DNA from 2 places in the Amedibacterium intestinale genome. Region 1 is predicted to be linked to the other one. Evidence: a T-box and tRNA genes for the amino acid it is inferred to sense, from the RefSeq annotation. Region 1 holds a T-box; the other holds one or more tRNA genes.

What was found. The T-box of region 1 lies ahead of tyrS (tyrosine--tRNA ligase). A T-box ahead of a tRNA ligase gene usually reads a tRNA of that ligase, here a tRNA-Tyr.
Region 2: it encodes a tRNA-Tyr, which carries the amino acid that the T-box ahead of tyrS (tyrosine--tRNA ligase) is inferred to sense. The anticodon was not compared.

What each region holds. Positions count from the first base shown of each region.
Region 1 is NZ_AP019711.1:836,035-843,779, forward strand. It holds gene A9CBEGH2_RS04295 (sporulation protein Cse60) at 1-34, opposite strand, end outside; gene dapA (4-hydroxy-tetrahydrodipicolinate synthase) at 79-924, opposite strand; gene A9CBEGH2_RS04305 (dipicolinate synthase subunit B) at 925-1,506, opposite strand; gene A9CBEGH2_RS04310 (hypothetical protein) at 1,493-2,263, opposite strand; gene tyrS (tyrosine--tRNA ligase) at 2,341-3,573, opposite strand; T-box leader at 3,613-3,814, opposite strand; gene A9CBEGH2_RS04320 (LacI family DNA-binding transcriptional regulator) at 3,853-4,848, opposite strand; gene A9CBEGH2_RS04325 (hypothetical protein) at 4,861-5,397, opposite strand; gene A9CBEGH2_RS04330 (histidine kinase) at 5,381-5,776, opposite strand; gene murC (UDP-N-acetylmuramate--L-alanine ligase) at 5,826-7,139, opposite strand; gene A9CBEGH2_RS04340 (internalin) at 7,142-7,745, opposite strand, start outside.
Region 2 is NZ_AP019711.1:1,229,673-1,237,417, forward strand. It holds gene A9CBEGH2_RS06280 (amino acid ABC transporter ATP-binding/permease protein) at 1-722, opposite strand, end outside; gene A9CBEGH2_RS06285 (ABC transporter ATP-binding protein/permease) at 706-2,454, opposite strand; tRNA gene A9CBEGH2_RS06290 (tRNA-Tyr) at 2,984-3,067, opposite strand; tRNA gene A9CBEGH2_RS06295 (tRNA-Thr) at 3,075-3,150, opposite strand; tRNA gene A9CBEGH2_RS06300 (tRNA-Val) at 3,157-3,232, opposite strand; tRNA gene A9CBEGH2_RS06305 (tRNA-Gly) at 3,250-3,323, opposite strand; tRNA gene A9CBEGH2_RS06310 (tRNA-Lys) at 3,334-3,409, opposite strand; tRNA gene A9CBEGH2_RS06315 (tRNA-Gln) at 3,415-3,490, opposite strand; gene A9CBEGH2_RS06320 (4-hydroxybutyrate dehydrogenase) at 3,732-4,847, shown strand; gene A9CBEGH2_RS06325 (SufB/SufD family protein) at 5,057-5,977, opposite strand; gene A9CBEGH2_RS06330 (ABC transporter ATP-binding protein) at 5,986-6,690, opposite strand; gene A9CBEGH2_RS06335 (PFL family protein) at 6,820-7,745, opposite strand, start outside.

The DNA.
Region 1 (7,745 bases):
CTTCATGTTCTTCATCAAATACCTTTACCTTCATATTATCACCATCAAAAGCATACATCTAACAACAAAAATATTGTGTCAGAATTTATAGTATGCATCAATAACATCTTTTGTAGATTTTGTTATTGAAGTCATTGGAAGACGAAGGATATTTTCACACTCGCCTTTTTTATGAAGAATATATTTTATACATGCTGGTGAAGGTTCCATAAATACAATCGAAGCCTCTTTTTTCAATCGTTTTCGAAGAACATTATCTTTTCTTCCCTCTTCTAAAAAACGTTTCATTTCTAAAAGATTATCATGGGCCATTACCGAAATAATTCCATCCATGCCAGCATCTATACTTTCATCCAAAAGTTCATCTTCACCACTGTATACAAGAAAACTTGAAACATCCCTCTTTATGTTTTCTACAATGGAAAAATCACTGTTTGCATGTTTCAAAGCTACAATATTGGAAAAATCATGTACGAGCTGATATAGCGTTTCATAGGCAAGTGCCACCTTGCAGCGAGATGGAATATTATAAAGCATGATCGGTTTTTCACTTACATGTGCACATGCAGCAAAGTGCTGATAAATCCCTTGTTGAGATGGCTTGTTGTAATAAGGTACAACAAGCAAATAACCATCAATATCATAAGAATTTAATCTGCGTATCATGGAACAGGTAGATGCTGTACAATTACTTCCACATCCCATCCATATTTCACAGCGATGTTTTACTTTTTCAATTACAAAACGAAGGATCTCTAGCTTTTCTTCTTCCATCAATGTCGGTGTTTCTGCAGTCGTCCCACATACAACAAATCCATCTGCTCCCTCCTGCAGCAGACGTTCTATGATATGAGCCAGTGCATCATAATCAACACGATTCTGTTTTGTAAAAGGAGTAATAAGAGCCACCATGATTTTACTCATTTAGTTTCCTCCCAGCAAAATCGGCTGTATTTGTTCATTTTCAAGTGCTTTTTGACACGTTTCTTCTATCAAAGACCACTCTGCAACAATGCTTCTTTCTTTTTCAAATGGTGCATCCTGACGGAATGGAATCGCATAAAAATTACGATAATTTAATAGTGAAAAAATATTTTTCGCACTACTGCCTAGCCCATCATTTGTCGCAATTCCAAACACAATATTTTTTTTATTTCTAAGCATAGCCTTTGCGGCAAGTGTTACTGGATGATCATAATCTCCATTTGCTATCTTTGATGCGACACTGGCCGTCATAGGCGCAATTACCATCAAATCAAAATATTTTCTAGGTCCAATCTGCTCTGCTTTCTGTATGGTATGAAGAATTGGATGCGTGGATAGTTGTTGTAACTGATTTAAAAATTCTTCTGCTTTAAAGAAACGAGTATCTGTAGAAAAAACATTTTCACTTACCACAAACTGTACATCATTGCATTCACATAAAGATTTGATTTCATCTAATACTTTTGCATGATTACAGAAAGAGCCACAAATCCCAAATAAAATGCGCTTATCTTTCAACACTTACTTTCCTCCTAACATAATTTGCGATGATATTGCCAGCACTGATACAGGCAAAACGTCCAGGCAGATTTCCAAGTCGTTTATAAATGATACCATTGCTTTTCAAGAAACTTTCATCAAAGAAACAAGGAGTAGAAATATCTAGTATCACAGGTTTTTTCTCCCATTGAAGAAGTCTTTTTTCTTCTAGAATTTTTCCTGTTGCTGTATGCACGATAATATCTCCACATTCTTTCCAATCCTGATAGGATATAAAGTCATCTTGCTTCTGTGCATTTCTTCTTATCACTCTTACATCAACCTGAAGATTTTTTAACATCTGATATATCGCCTTTCCACAATGCCCATATCCCACAATATCTATTTTCGTGGAATATATACTTTTATTAGTGGCTTCTAATATTTCTGACAAAACACCTTCTGCAGTTAATATCGCATTTTCATCAATAACAGATTCATCATTCATATAACAGTCTAATGAAAAATGACATAACGGTGCTTTAACATCCGTACCACTAAATAGTTTTACTTCCTTTCCTTGTATATGCCAGAAGCGACTAGGAATATGCATACTCTTTCCTTGTATAACTATATTTCCCTCTGTATCCATGCCCTTTACAGGTAAAATCAAAACATCCAGCTGAGGTAGGGTCAACCAATCAGTAGATTCATCAATAGAGATAACTTCAAAGTCTTTTGATAAGTTGTTTTTTATTTGACACATCCTTTGATCACTGCACAAAACACCTGCTTTCATAATTTTCCTCCTTACTCCATAGTATGAGCAGTGATAAATACGGTTAAAGAAAAAAAGCCTCTCGGCTTTTTGAATTTTTATTTATGTGTAATTACATAATAATTACGTTTTCCTCTTTTAATTAATGTATCTTTATCATGAATAGCATTTGCACTAGATACTACAAATTCAACACTTGTTTGTTTTTCCCCATTAATCTGAATAGAACCCTGGTTGATCCATTCTCTAGCTTCACGTTTACTAGAAGCAATACCTGCCTGAACTAAACAATCAGGTAAAAGAAGATTGTCTTCTACTTCTTTCTTTTCGAATCCTTTTAAAGCATCTCCCAACTCTTCTGCATTTAGTTCCTGGATATTTCCTCTAAATAAAGCATTTGTAATTTTTAATGCCTTTTCGTATTCTTCTTCACCATGAAGGAATGTAACAACTTCTTTTGCTAATGCTTTTTGTGCTTCACGTTTATGTGGTTCTGTTTTTACTTTTTCTTCCAATGCATCAATTTCTTCTTTGTTTAAGAAAGTTAATTTCTTCAAGTAATCGATAACTTTCGCATCCTCAGAATTCACTAAGAACTGATACATTTCATACGCACTTGTTTTGTTTTTATCAAGCCATACAGTACCAGTTTCACTTTTTCCAAATTTTGTACCGTCAGCTTTTGTAATTAAAGGCATGGTTAAACCATAGCATTCTACATCCGCACCATGTTTTTTACGAATAAGTTCTAGACCACTTGTAATATTTCCCCACTGATCTTGTCCACCTAACTGTAAGGTACAGTTTTTTTCTTCATATAAATGCAAGAAATCCAATGCCTGTAACAGCATATAAGAGAATTCTGTATAACTAATTCCAGAATCTAAACGACGTTTTACTGTTTCTTTATTGATCATGTAGTTAACATTAAAGAATTTTCCATAATCTCTTAAAAAATCAATAATGGTAATATCTTTTGTCCAATCCAAGTTATTTACCATTTCAAATCCAAACAATTCTTTGATCTGCTTGCTTAAGCAATCATAATTATGCTGTAAAACTTCTTTTGTCAGCATATTTCTTTCTCCAGTAGCTTTTGGATCGCCAATAAATCCAGTTGCACCTCCAACAAGCATAATTGGATGATGTCCATGTTCTTTCAAACGTTTTGCACACAGCAAACTAGAATAGTGTCCAATATGCAAACTATCCCCCGTTGGGTCTGTTCCAATATAGAACGTCAATCCACCTTCGTTTAATTTCTCTTCTAAATCTGGACTTGTTACATCATTAATAAGCCCTCTCCATTTCAGTTCATCAAATAATTTCATATGCTTCTTCCTTCCTAATAAATAAAAAAAGCGCCCTTTTCCAAGGACGCTGTCATCGCGCGGTACCACCTTAGTTTTTCATAAAACGAAACACTCTGTCCATTAACGCAGGAATTACGGCTTTACTTTTCATAAAGCAGCTCCAAGGTGTATTCCATAAACTTGCTCTACAGCTTTTCACCAGCCAGCTGTCTCTCTTTGCAGCAAAATTTTATGTACTCTGTCTTATCATCGCTGATTTGTAATTAGTATATCTTATATATCCTGTAAAAGTCAATCTTATTTTGTTGATTGTCTAGGTGTGAAAATGTAGCTTAATTCGATTTCTTTATCTACAACATCATTTTCATCCGTCAACATTTTTGTTAATAAACGCATAGCCACAGCACCTAAATCATAATCTGGAATCTTGAAACCAGAAATCTGAGGACGTGCCATAGAGTTATATTTACTATCTAGAATACAAACCAATTCCATATCATTAGGAATGTCTACGCCTTCTTCTTTTGCTACATTTAAAACAGCCATTGCCTGAGAATCACGATAAGTGATTACGACATCTTTACGTGGATTTGTTTTTACATACTCTTTTAAGAACAGGTAAGAAGAACGATATTCCTTTGGAATTTCGATATACCCACTAAATTCCATACCATTTTCTTTAAAAGCACGAGACAAACCATCACGAAGCTGTTTGATCATTGCCGGATTCTTGCGGTCTTCAATAAGTGCAATATCTGTTTTTCCGTTGCGAATGCATTCATTAGCATAATCACATGCTAATTTTGCATAATCAACATATACAGAACCTACTGTTTCATCACTCATGCGGTTTCCGATAACAACAATTGGAATCTGATAAGTTGTCAACTGATTCAATTCCTCTTTGTTTAATTTGTCATTGAAAATAACAACACCATCTACACGTGATTTAATGACATTTTCAATGATATCATTCATTTCTGTTATACCTTCTGTAGTGGTATGAAGCATGATATTGTATTTGTAAATTTTAGCAACATCAATAAGTCCATTAATAATTTGTCCTGTATAAAAATAACTTGCTTCAGGGACAATTAAAGCAATTGTCGTTGTTTTCTGCAAAGCCAGCCCCTGTGCAATCGCATTTGGCTTATACCCTAACTTTTCAATAGCTTCCTGCACCTTAACTCTAGTATCTTCGCGTACTACATCAGAACCATTTATAACACGTGATACGGTTGCCAGAGAAACATCTGCTTCTTTTGCGACATCATAAATCGTAATTCTTTTCATAAATATCCCTTCCTACTTCTCTTCATCTTTATTATCAGTATCTAAAACACGTTTTAATCCTTCAAACGCATTTTCCGCCAATTTCAACGTTCCTTTTTTTAATTTGTCTACTTGTTTTACAACTCGTTCATCTTTACAAAAGGTGTCTACTTTATTCGCAATCGTATCAACCGTACGATTCAGCGTTTCATTTTTCATGATTTCATCAATTCCATCACTAATACAGCGAGCTGCCGCCAAAGTGGCATCGTTTAATTTTTTCTTTCCTTTTATAACTTCATCATTAGAGTTAAACTCCTCTATTTTTTGTTTAGCCATCTCTAAAATTTTCAAGCTATCTTCTTTTAATTTATATAAACGCTCCTTCATTTCCTGTGACGTCATTGTTTCCTTCATCTTTTCCCTGGATTCTTGAAATAGAGTGTGCAAGCTGTTTTTTGTATCTTCTATAATTGGTGAAATATGCTCATCAACATTTTCTTCTAATTCAATTATGTGATACTTCACTTCTTTTTCCAAATTTTCGATCTTATCATCCATTTTTTTCATCAACATTTACCTCGCAAGACTCTTCTTTTATTTCTTCTTCATTGCCCATTTTTTTAAAAATCCAGTCTTTTATATATGTCAAATTTTCTAAAAAAATTGCGATAGAAGAACGTACAGCGTGTTTGCTGGCTTCATGAACACAATCTACGGTATCACTCAACTCATTTAGTGTCTGTAATGGCTTTTCTAGTGTTTCAAGTTCTTTATTTGCAGTTTCTACCGTTTTCTTAATGCTTTGTACACAATCCTGCGTTGTATTCAGCAAGGAAACTAAACGCTTTAAGAAAATTGCCAAAAAAATCAAAACGACAACCCCTGCTATCGGCAACGCTTTAACAGCTACATTGCTTGTCAATTCTAACAACTGATCCAAACCCATGAAAACACCTCTTTTCTAATTTTAACTGAATTGGTAAACTATCTCAATCTTACTGAAACGTTTTTACAATATTTTTCAATTTATAAATATCTTTGCTGCTCATGAACAGATAAACAGCAGGACCTCTGGAAGCTAACTGTTTTGCAGCTTCCTCATCTTCCGCAATAACAACAGCTTTGCTGCTTTTATCAGCCAAATCCTGAATCGTAATATCAATACCATCTTCCTTTGCTGCATTCTCAGGGAAATGACACAAATAAACTTCATCTGCTTTATCTAATTCCTGTGCAAATCGATCCATAAAATAATATATACGAGAATATCGATCTGGCTTAAAGATTGCGATTACTTTCTTGCCTGGATATTTCACACGCGCAGCTTCTATCATATATTTTACTGCTGTTGGATGATGGGCGTAATCATCGATATAAACATTATCTTTATTTTCTTCTGTTGTGAAACGACGTTTTACTCCTGGAAATGTAGATAAGCCTTCCTGCAGAAGTTCATATGACAAACCTTCCATGATTCCAACTGCTATTACACCTAAACTGTTCCACAATAAAGGTTTCCCAACAAATGGAAGTTTAAACGTTCCAAATTTTTCTTTTTTATACAAAACATCAAATTGCATACCATTCTCATTCTGTATAACGTTTACTGCCTGTACATCATTATTATCGTGCAATCCATAATATAGATGCTCTGTTGTAATATGTAATTTTAAAACTTCTTCATCATCCCCAAATAAAACTACACCTTTTTTTACCTGGTTCGCAAATGTTTCAAATGCAGAACGATAATCCTCCATATCTTTATAGTAATCAACATGATCCAGTTCGATATTCGTTATAATCGCATATTGAGGGTAATACGCCAGAAAATGACGTTTATATTCACATGACTCTAAAACAAAATAGCGGCTATTATCCGGCATATCACCAGTTCCATCTCCAATTAAAAACCCTGTAGGAGAGGCTAGCGACATGACATGTGAAAGCATACCAGTTGTTGTAGTTTTTCCATGTGTACCCGCTACAGAAATGCTTGTATATTCATTTACGAGCTGTCCTAAAAATTCATGATACCAGTAAACAGTTGTCTTTCCCTGCTTTTGCAGTTCAAATGCTTTTTTTACTTCTGGATTTGTATCATCAAAAGCATTTCCAACAATCACGACCATTCCTTCCTGAATGTTATCTTCAGAAAAAGAAGTAATAGGAATATTTCTTTCTTCTAAAGGTTTTTGCGTAAAAATATATTTTTCAATATCTGAACCACTTACAGTTTCATGACGATCTGCAACAATCGTTGCCAAAGAAGCCATTCCAGAACCTTTGATTCCAATAAAATGATAATGCATCCTTACGCCTCCTCTTTTTCCATCGCTTCTACACTTTTTACCGGCGTAGAATCTCCAAACAAAGAAATCTGCAGCATATCTTTTTCCAAAGAATCATCTTCATCTTCTTCGATCAAATCATCTAAAGATACATTTTTTATATCTTCTTCACTATTGAATTCCATGTTTTCCTGCACTGTATCAAGAATATCTTCTTTCTCAATTTTTTCCTGAATTTCGATATCTTTTTTAGCTTCTTCTTCAAATTCTTCCAATTCTTCTGCGCCAAAATAAGGAGAGATAATCGTTCCTAAAGGATTTACTTTTTTTGCTGTATGTTTTGGAGCAGGTTTGACAGCTGCTTTTTTCTTTACAGGCTGTTTTTCTTCCGTTGCACCAAACATTGGTGAAATTACCGGCACCTGTTCATATTCTTTTTTAGGCAAAACGATTTTTTCGCTTTCTTTTTTTACAGGTTTTGTTTTAGGTTTCTGTTCAACCTCAATGCTCACAAATTTTTTTTCATCTTGTTTTGGTTCTTCATTGATTGTATTAACAGGAGTTTTCTGCTGCTCCTGTGTTGCTGTATCCTTTTTTACCGTTTTATCCTGCGCTTTATTTTGACTG
Region 2 (7,745 bases), 390 kb from region 1:
AAATTCTTTTGAATATCGTTAATGCTTCTGCTTTTTTCCTGCATACTTTCCATTCGTTTCTTGCCTATGCCATACTGCAGCACTTCCTGCATACCACGCAATGTTTCTAATACCGAATTGCTTAAATCCCCAAACTCTTCACGCGATGTTTTTCCATCTTCTTTTCCGATTTTACTAATATACATAGGAATGAAAACTCCTACACAAAGATAAGCAAGAAGTGCTATGATCACAAATCCAAAATGCAGATAGAAAAAGATAGAAAGAAGAATAACACTGGTAAATATTGCGATCAATATAGGAGAAATCGTATGAGCATAAAATACTTCCAATGCTTCAATGTCACTTGTAATCAAAAAGATTAAATTTCCAGAATCTCGTCCATCCAGTTTTGCCGGACATAAACGTCGCAGTTTTGAAAATACTTTATCACGTAAAATCGCAAGAAGTTTAAAGGCGATATAATGATTGCATGCCTGTTCTCCATAATGCAGAATCCCTCGCATAATTGCCATGACCAGGATCATAACAAAAAACAATGAAACGGGAAATGCAAACCCCTGTGCTACATGTGCAATCGTAATAGAGGCAAAAAAGGGAATAAAGATGGCACACAGAAACCCAAGCACTCCTAAAAGAACTGCTAAAGCCATATAGCCTGCCAGTGGTTTTACCAATTTGCTCATTCGAAACATCAATAAAACATTATGCTCTTTCTTCATCTTCACTACCTCCATAAAACTGTTCCAATTCCTGCTGTTTTGTATACATTGATGCATACATACCATGCTGCATCATTAATTCTTCATGTGTGCCATTTTCTATACAGCTGCCATCTTTTAAAACATAAATACGATCGGCTGTTGCAATGGTACTTAAACGATGTGTAATCATAAGAATCGTTTTCGTTTTTGTCATTTCCTGAATGACCTGTAAAATAGCTTCTTCACTTTCCAGATCAATATTACTTGTAGCCTCATCAAATATATACATATCCTTGTCTGCCAAAAGGGCTCTTGCGATTGCTAAACGCTGCTTTTGTCCTCCAGATAAATTATTTCCATTTTCCACAAGCATCGTATCCAATCCATCCTGCTCCATTAAGAAATCATACAGTTTTACTTTCTTTAATGCTTCCAAAAGCTGTTCCTCACATAAACCATCTTTTGCAGCCATCAAATTTTCACGTACACTTCCTTTAAACAAAGTTGACTTATGTGTTACATACATTACATGTTCATAAAAAGATGCATCATCAATTTCACTTCGTTCTATATCGCATACCATAAGATTTCCCTTATATCCGCTGGCAAGCCCTGTAAGCAGTTTCGCAATCGTACTTTTTCCAGAACCGCTTTCTCCAACAATTGCGACAAACTCTTTTTCTTTTACACCAAGACTTACCTCCTTGATGACCTGACGATCGCTATCATAACCAAAGCTTACATTTTCCAAACATACAGAAATATGTTTATCCTGTAACTGCTTTGTTTTTGTATGTTTTACTTCCACATCCAAAAGCTTAAATATTTTCGCACTTGCGGCAATCCCATTCATTGCGATATGAAAGAAGGAACCAAGCATGCGAAGTGGAATAAAAAACTCACTGGATAACAGTACAATACATAACAAGGAGAACAAGCTGACTCTTCCTGCCATATACCCCTGTATTGCCACAATACTTCCTATGGCCGCCCCGCCATACGCAACAATATCCATAACGCTGACAGAGTTTAGCTGCATTGTTAAAACTTTCATCGTAATACGGCGAAAATGCTCGGCTTCTTTGTTCATTTCTTCATGTTTATATCCATCTGCCTGATATATTTTTAATGTTGTAAGTCCTTGTAAATTTTCTAGAAAACTATCCGATAAAGCTGCATAACTGCCCCAGTATTTCCCAAGCAGTTTTTTCGCAATTTTTTGTATTGCGATAATGGATAAGGGAATTAATGGTACACATAGAAGAAGAACAAGAGAACTGTAAACATCCATCCAAACCAAAAGTACAAACAATGTAACTGGTGCCAGCATGCTGTAAAAAAACTGTGGCAAATAGCGTGAAAAATATGTTTCTAACTGATCGACACCTTCAACACTTAACTGCACAAGTTCACTTGTAGCTGCATAATTTGTATAATCATTTTTCAATTCTAATAATTTTTCATATATTCGTGTTCGTAAATGCAGTTTCACATCACAAGATGCTTCATGAGAATACATGCTTGCTTTTCTTGTTACAAAAATGCGTAATATTATCAAAACACTAACAATCACGACAAATACAACAATATTTGTTACAGAAATTGTTTTCTTTAAACTTTCTACTAAAACAGCAGATAAAGAAAAGACCAATCCCACATTGCAAAGCATGCCTATCCATTGCATAAAAACCTGTTTAAATACAAACTGTTTTGCCTGTGGCATTTCTTTTATCAAACGCTTATCAATCATAACAACCTCCAAAAAAGTTATATCAATCTAATTTATGTGATAAGTTTACCAAACCTAACTTTGTGTGTCAACTCTTCTCTTAAAAATATTTTCTTATTTTTACTTATCATCACATATAGATAGTTTCATTTTTCTATTGTAATTGCATAAACCAAATATATATCATTTAATAAATATAAAATGCACGCATATTATTCCAAAGATACTTCCATTACCATACATTTTTATTCATTTTCTTTACCTGGAGTTTTAAAAAAATATTTACTGAATAAAAAATTAGACTTTTATGAATCACAATACCCTTTAAGATATTTCAATATAATCTTCATTCTTTATCCAGCATCCTTTCTTTAAAGGTCTGTAGTAAATCAGCTTTTTCTGCATGCAAACTTAACTTAATTTCTAACTATAAAAAAACGGTATCTACCCCTAAGCAATGGCTTTTCTTCCCTCTAGTAGATAATCGTATCGTACTTTATATATAAGAAAAAAACTTCTAAGTTTCCCTAGAAGTTTGAATCAACATAAATGGTGGAGAGGGACGGATTCGAACCGCCGAACCAAAAGGAACTGAGTTACAGTCAGCCGCGTTTAGCCACTTCGCTACCTCTCCGTTAAAATGGTGCCGACTATAGGAATTGAACCCACAACCTACTGATTACAAGTCAGTTGCTCTACCAATTGAGCTAAGTCGGCATTTCATGGTGGAGGTTAACGGGCTCGAACCGCTGACCCTCTGCTTGTAAGGCAGATGCTCTCCCAACTGAGCTAAACCTCCAGTTTTTTTATTTAAAATGGAGCGGGTGATGAGAATCGAACTCACGTAGTCAGCTTGGAAGGCTGAAGTTCTACCATTGAACTACACCCGCATTTTTTAAATGGTGACCCGTGGGCGATTCGAACGCCCGACCCTCTGATTAAAAGTCAGATGCTCTACCAACTGAGCTAACGGGTCAACACTGGCTGGGGCAACTGGGATCGAACCAGTGAAATGCCAGAGTCAAAGTCTGGTGCCTTACCGCTTGGCTATGCCCCAATACAGATTGCATAGTCAACTAACAACTTTTTGTTGTTGACCTTGCTAATTTTAACTTAAAAAACTCTTATTGTAAAGAACTTTTTTACAAAATATTAAATTTCTTTATTTTTGATGCAATTTAATCATAACTTTTCTTCATATTTTCTAAAATCACTTATAATAATTGTTTAATTTTTTTAAATGCCTGTTAAAATAATTTATAGTATATAAAGTTTATGTTATATAAAAGGAGAGAATCATGAAACTATTTCAACAGAAAACAGAAATTATGCAATTTGACAATGTCGATACATTTTTAAAAGAATTCACATTTGAAAGCAGTGATTATATTCTTGCCAGCCGCAGCATTTATAATGCTTATTTTAAAGAACATAATTTACCTTGTAAAATTGCTTTTCATAGCGATTATGGAAAAGGGGAACCAACGGATACAATGTTAGATGCGATGCTAAAGGATGTTAGAAAAGCCAATCCAGCCAGAATTATCGCAATTGGTGGAGGCAGTGTCATGGATTGTGCAAAATTATTTGTCTTTGCTGGTGAAGATTGTGCAGAAGATATGTTTTTACAAAAATGTGAATATAATAAGAAAAGGCAACTTATCGCAATCCCTACAACTTGCGGTTCCGGTTCAGAAGTCAGCCGAATTTCAATATGTGAACTAACTTCTCTGCACACAAAATTAGGTCTTGCTATTGATGAACTATATCCAGATCAGGCAATATTAATACCGCAGCTTCTTTCTAAATTACCATTCTTTTACTTTGTAACAAGTGCTATCGATGCTTTAATTCATGCCAGTGAATCCTTTTTATCCCCCAAATCAAATCCTTATACAGAACTATTCAGCAAGGAAGCTATACATCTTTTAATCCACGGTTTCCAAAACATTCAACAGTACGGAGAAAATGAACGTTTAAATCATTTAGAAACTTTCTTAAGAGCCAGTAATTATGCAGGTATTGCATTTGGCAACACTGGTACTGGATCCGTTCACGCTTTAAGTTATCCACTTTCTGGTGTATATCATGTAACTCATGGAGAAGCAAACTATCAATTTTTTCTTGCTATTTTAAAATTATATGAAAAAGCTGATCCAAACTGTCAAATAAAACAGCTTAAAAACCTTTTATCCAACTGCTTGAAATGTAAAGAAGAGGAAGTATTTAACTCTTTAGAAAATCTTTTATCCTCTTTGCTTCCAAGAAAGCCATTAAAAGAATATGGAATGAAAGAAGATGACATCAAGAAATTTAGTGAAAGTGTTATACAATCACAGCAGCGTCTTCTTACAAATAGTCCAATTGTTATGACGAAAGAATTCATTCAAGACATTTATCAGCAATTATTCTAATTTTATATCCAGTATTTAAAATGTAATTCTTATGCTTTCTTAAAAATAAATAGTATTTAAATAATGAGTAGTTTCCTATTGCTATAATAATGAGTAGTTTCCTATTGCTATTTTGAAAATACTCATTTTCTTTTTACAAATATTAAAAACCGCCAACAAAATCAATTAAAGAACAATTTTGTCAACGGTTAAAATCAAATATGTAATTGTTATTTTAAGAATCCTTCTACAATCACTTTTTCAGCTTCTTCATCACTTAAACCGAACGTTTGAAGTTTAATTAACTGATCATTATTAATTTTTCCAATAGCTGCCTCATGTACAATCTGTGCATCAACATGATTTGCCGCAATTTCAGGAATCGAACTAATTTTCGCTTCATCCATAATAATAGAATCACACTGTATATGCGCTCTGGATTTATTATTTCCTACTGCAATTGGATGAAATACCTGAACAGATGTATCTTTTCCAACAGAACGTGATATAATCTGAACGACACTGTCTTCTCCATTCAAATTTACAGTAACATCACTATATGCTTTCTGTTTACCATGGGTCATCAGTTTTTCATTAATTACCAGTTTTGCTTTTGGCCCAAGATTCGCTTCTGTTTTACGCATGGTAGAGTCAACCCCTTTAATTTGACTCATATCCATTTTTGCATAAGAGCCTTCTTCCATGTGAATAACAGTAGTAGGATTTAAGATTCTTTCTCCACTGCCATTTCCTTCTCCTACATGTTTTTCAGAATAAACGATTTTTGCATTTTTCCCAATATGGAAAGTATGGATTCCATCATGTTGAGATGTATCACATCCATCGTTATGAATTCCACATCCAGCAATAATTTCCACATCACAGTTTTCCCCAATATAAAAATCATTGTATACAACATCTTTTATTCCACTTTCTGTTAAAATAACCGGAATATGGATACTTTCTCCTACTGTATTAGCATCAATCCTAATATCAATTCCAGGTTTATCTGTTTTCGCAGAAATTTTTACATGTTCTGTAGAATGACGTTCAACACCTTCTCCGTTTTTTCTAAGATTAAATGCACTTCCAGGCATAAACCCACGAATATCCGCAATCGTTTCTAAAAGATCTTTTTCCATGTTTTCCATATCAACACCTACTTTTTAAAGCTGCATGGCTCAAATTCATTCATCAAAGACGGAAGTACATCTTCTTTTCTTCCTTTTGTTTTTACCATACCATTTTCAATAATTACAATTTCATCTGCCAGCTGCATGATTCTTTCCTGATGGGAAATCAGGATAATAGATTGTCGAGAAGTTTCCTGCAATTGCTGGAAAGTTTCTACCAATTTCGCAAAGCTCCATAAATCAATTCCTGCTTCTGGTTCATCGAATATTGACAGCTTTAAATCTCTGGCAAGAATCGATGCAATTTCAATACGTTTTACCTCTCCTCCAGATAATGAACCATCCACATCTCTGTCCAAATAATCTTTTGAACACAAACCAACATCGCTTAAATAGCTGCAGCAGCGATCTTCATTCAATTCCTTACCATGTGCTAAACTCAACAATTTTCTAACACTCATTCCTTTAAAGCGAGGGGGCTGTTGAAAAGCATAGCCTATTTTTCTTTCCGCACGCTGTGCAATACTCATATTTGTAATATCTTCCCCATCAAAAAGAATACTTCCTCCTGTTGGTTTTTCTATTCCCATAATAATTTTTGCCAACGTGGATTTTCCACCGCCATTAGGTCCTGTAATCACTGTGAACTGATTATCATCAATTGTTAAATTGATATTTCGCAATATATGTTTTCCTTCTACTTCAAAGGATACGTTTCTTAATTCCAGCATATATTTCGCTCCTTTTTTCCAACGTACTTTATTTTAGCATATTTTCCCCTAATTACACGAATATATCCAAAGTTTCTTCATTTTTTTAAAAAAGCATAGTCTTACAAATGTAAACTATGCCAGTTATGATTAATTTTTCAAGCTTTGAAGCGGTGCTGGAATTCTACCTTTTCTATGAATCAAAATAGAATTATCTGTCTGATTGATGTTCATGATCGGACCACTTCCAAGCAATCCTCCAAATTCCAATACATCGCCTGCTTTCTTGCCAATTGCTGGAATCACACGAACAGCCGTTGTTTTCGAATTTACCATACCAATAGCAGCCTCATCCGCAATGATTCCACTAATGACTTCTGCACTTGTTTCTCCTGGTACAACTACCATATCCAAACCTACAGAACATACTGCTGTCATAGCCTCCAGTTTTTCCAATGTTAACGTGTTTGCTTCAACTGCTTTGATCATTCCTGCATCCTCACTAACCGGAATAAAAGCTCCACTTAATCCACCAACACTGCTGCTGGCCATGACGCCACCTTTTTTCACCGCATCATTCAACATTGCCAGACATGCTGTTGTTCCATATGCGCCACAAGAAGAAAGCCCCATTTCTTCTAAGATATAAGCTACTGAATCTCCTACTTCTGGTGTTGGTGCTAAAGATAAATCTACAATTCCAAAAGGTACACCTAAACGTTCACTGGCAATTGCCCCTACCATTTGTCCCATTCTTGTAATTTTAAAAGCTGTTCTTTTAATAATATCCGCCAATTCATTCATTGGTGCATCTTTTGACACTTTGGATAAAGCAGAGCGAACAACCCCTGGCCCACTAACACCGACATTGATAACACAATCAGGTTCTCCTACACCATGAAAAGCTCCAGCCATAAAAGGATTATCCTCTGGTGCATTACAGAAAACAACAAGTTTAGCAGCTCCTAAACAATTTTTATCTTTTGTAAGTTCTGCACTCTTTTTTACAACTCGCCCCATCAGCTCTACTGCATCCATATGAATTCCTGCTTTGGTTGAACCAACATTAACAGAAG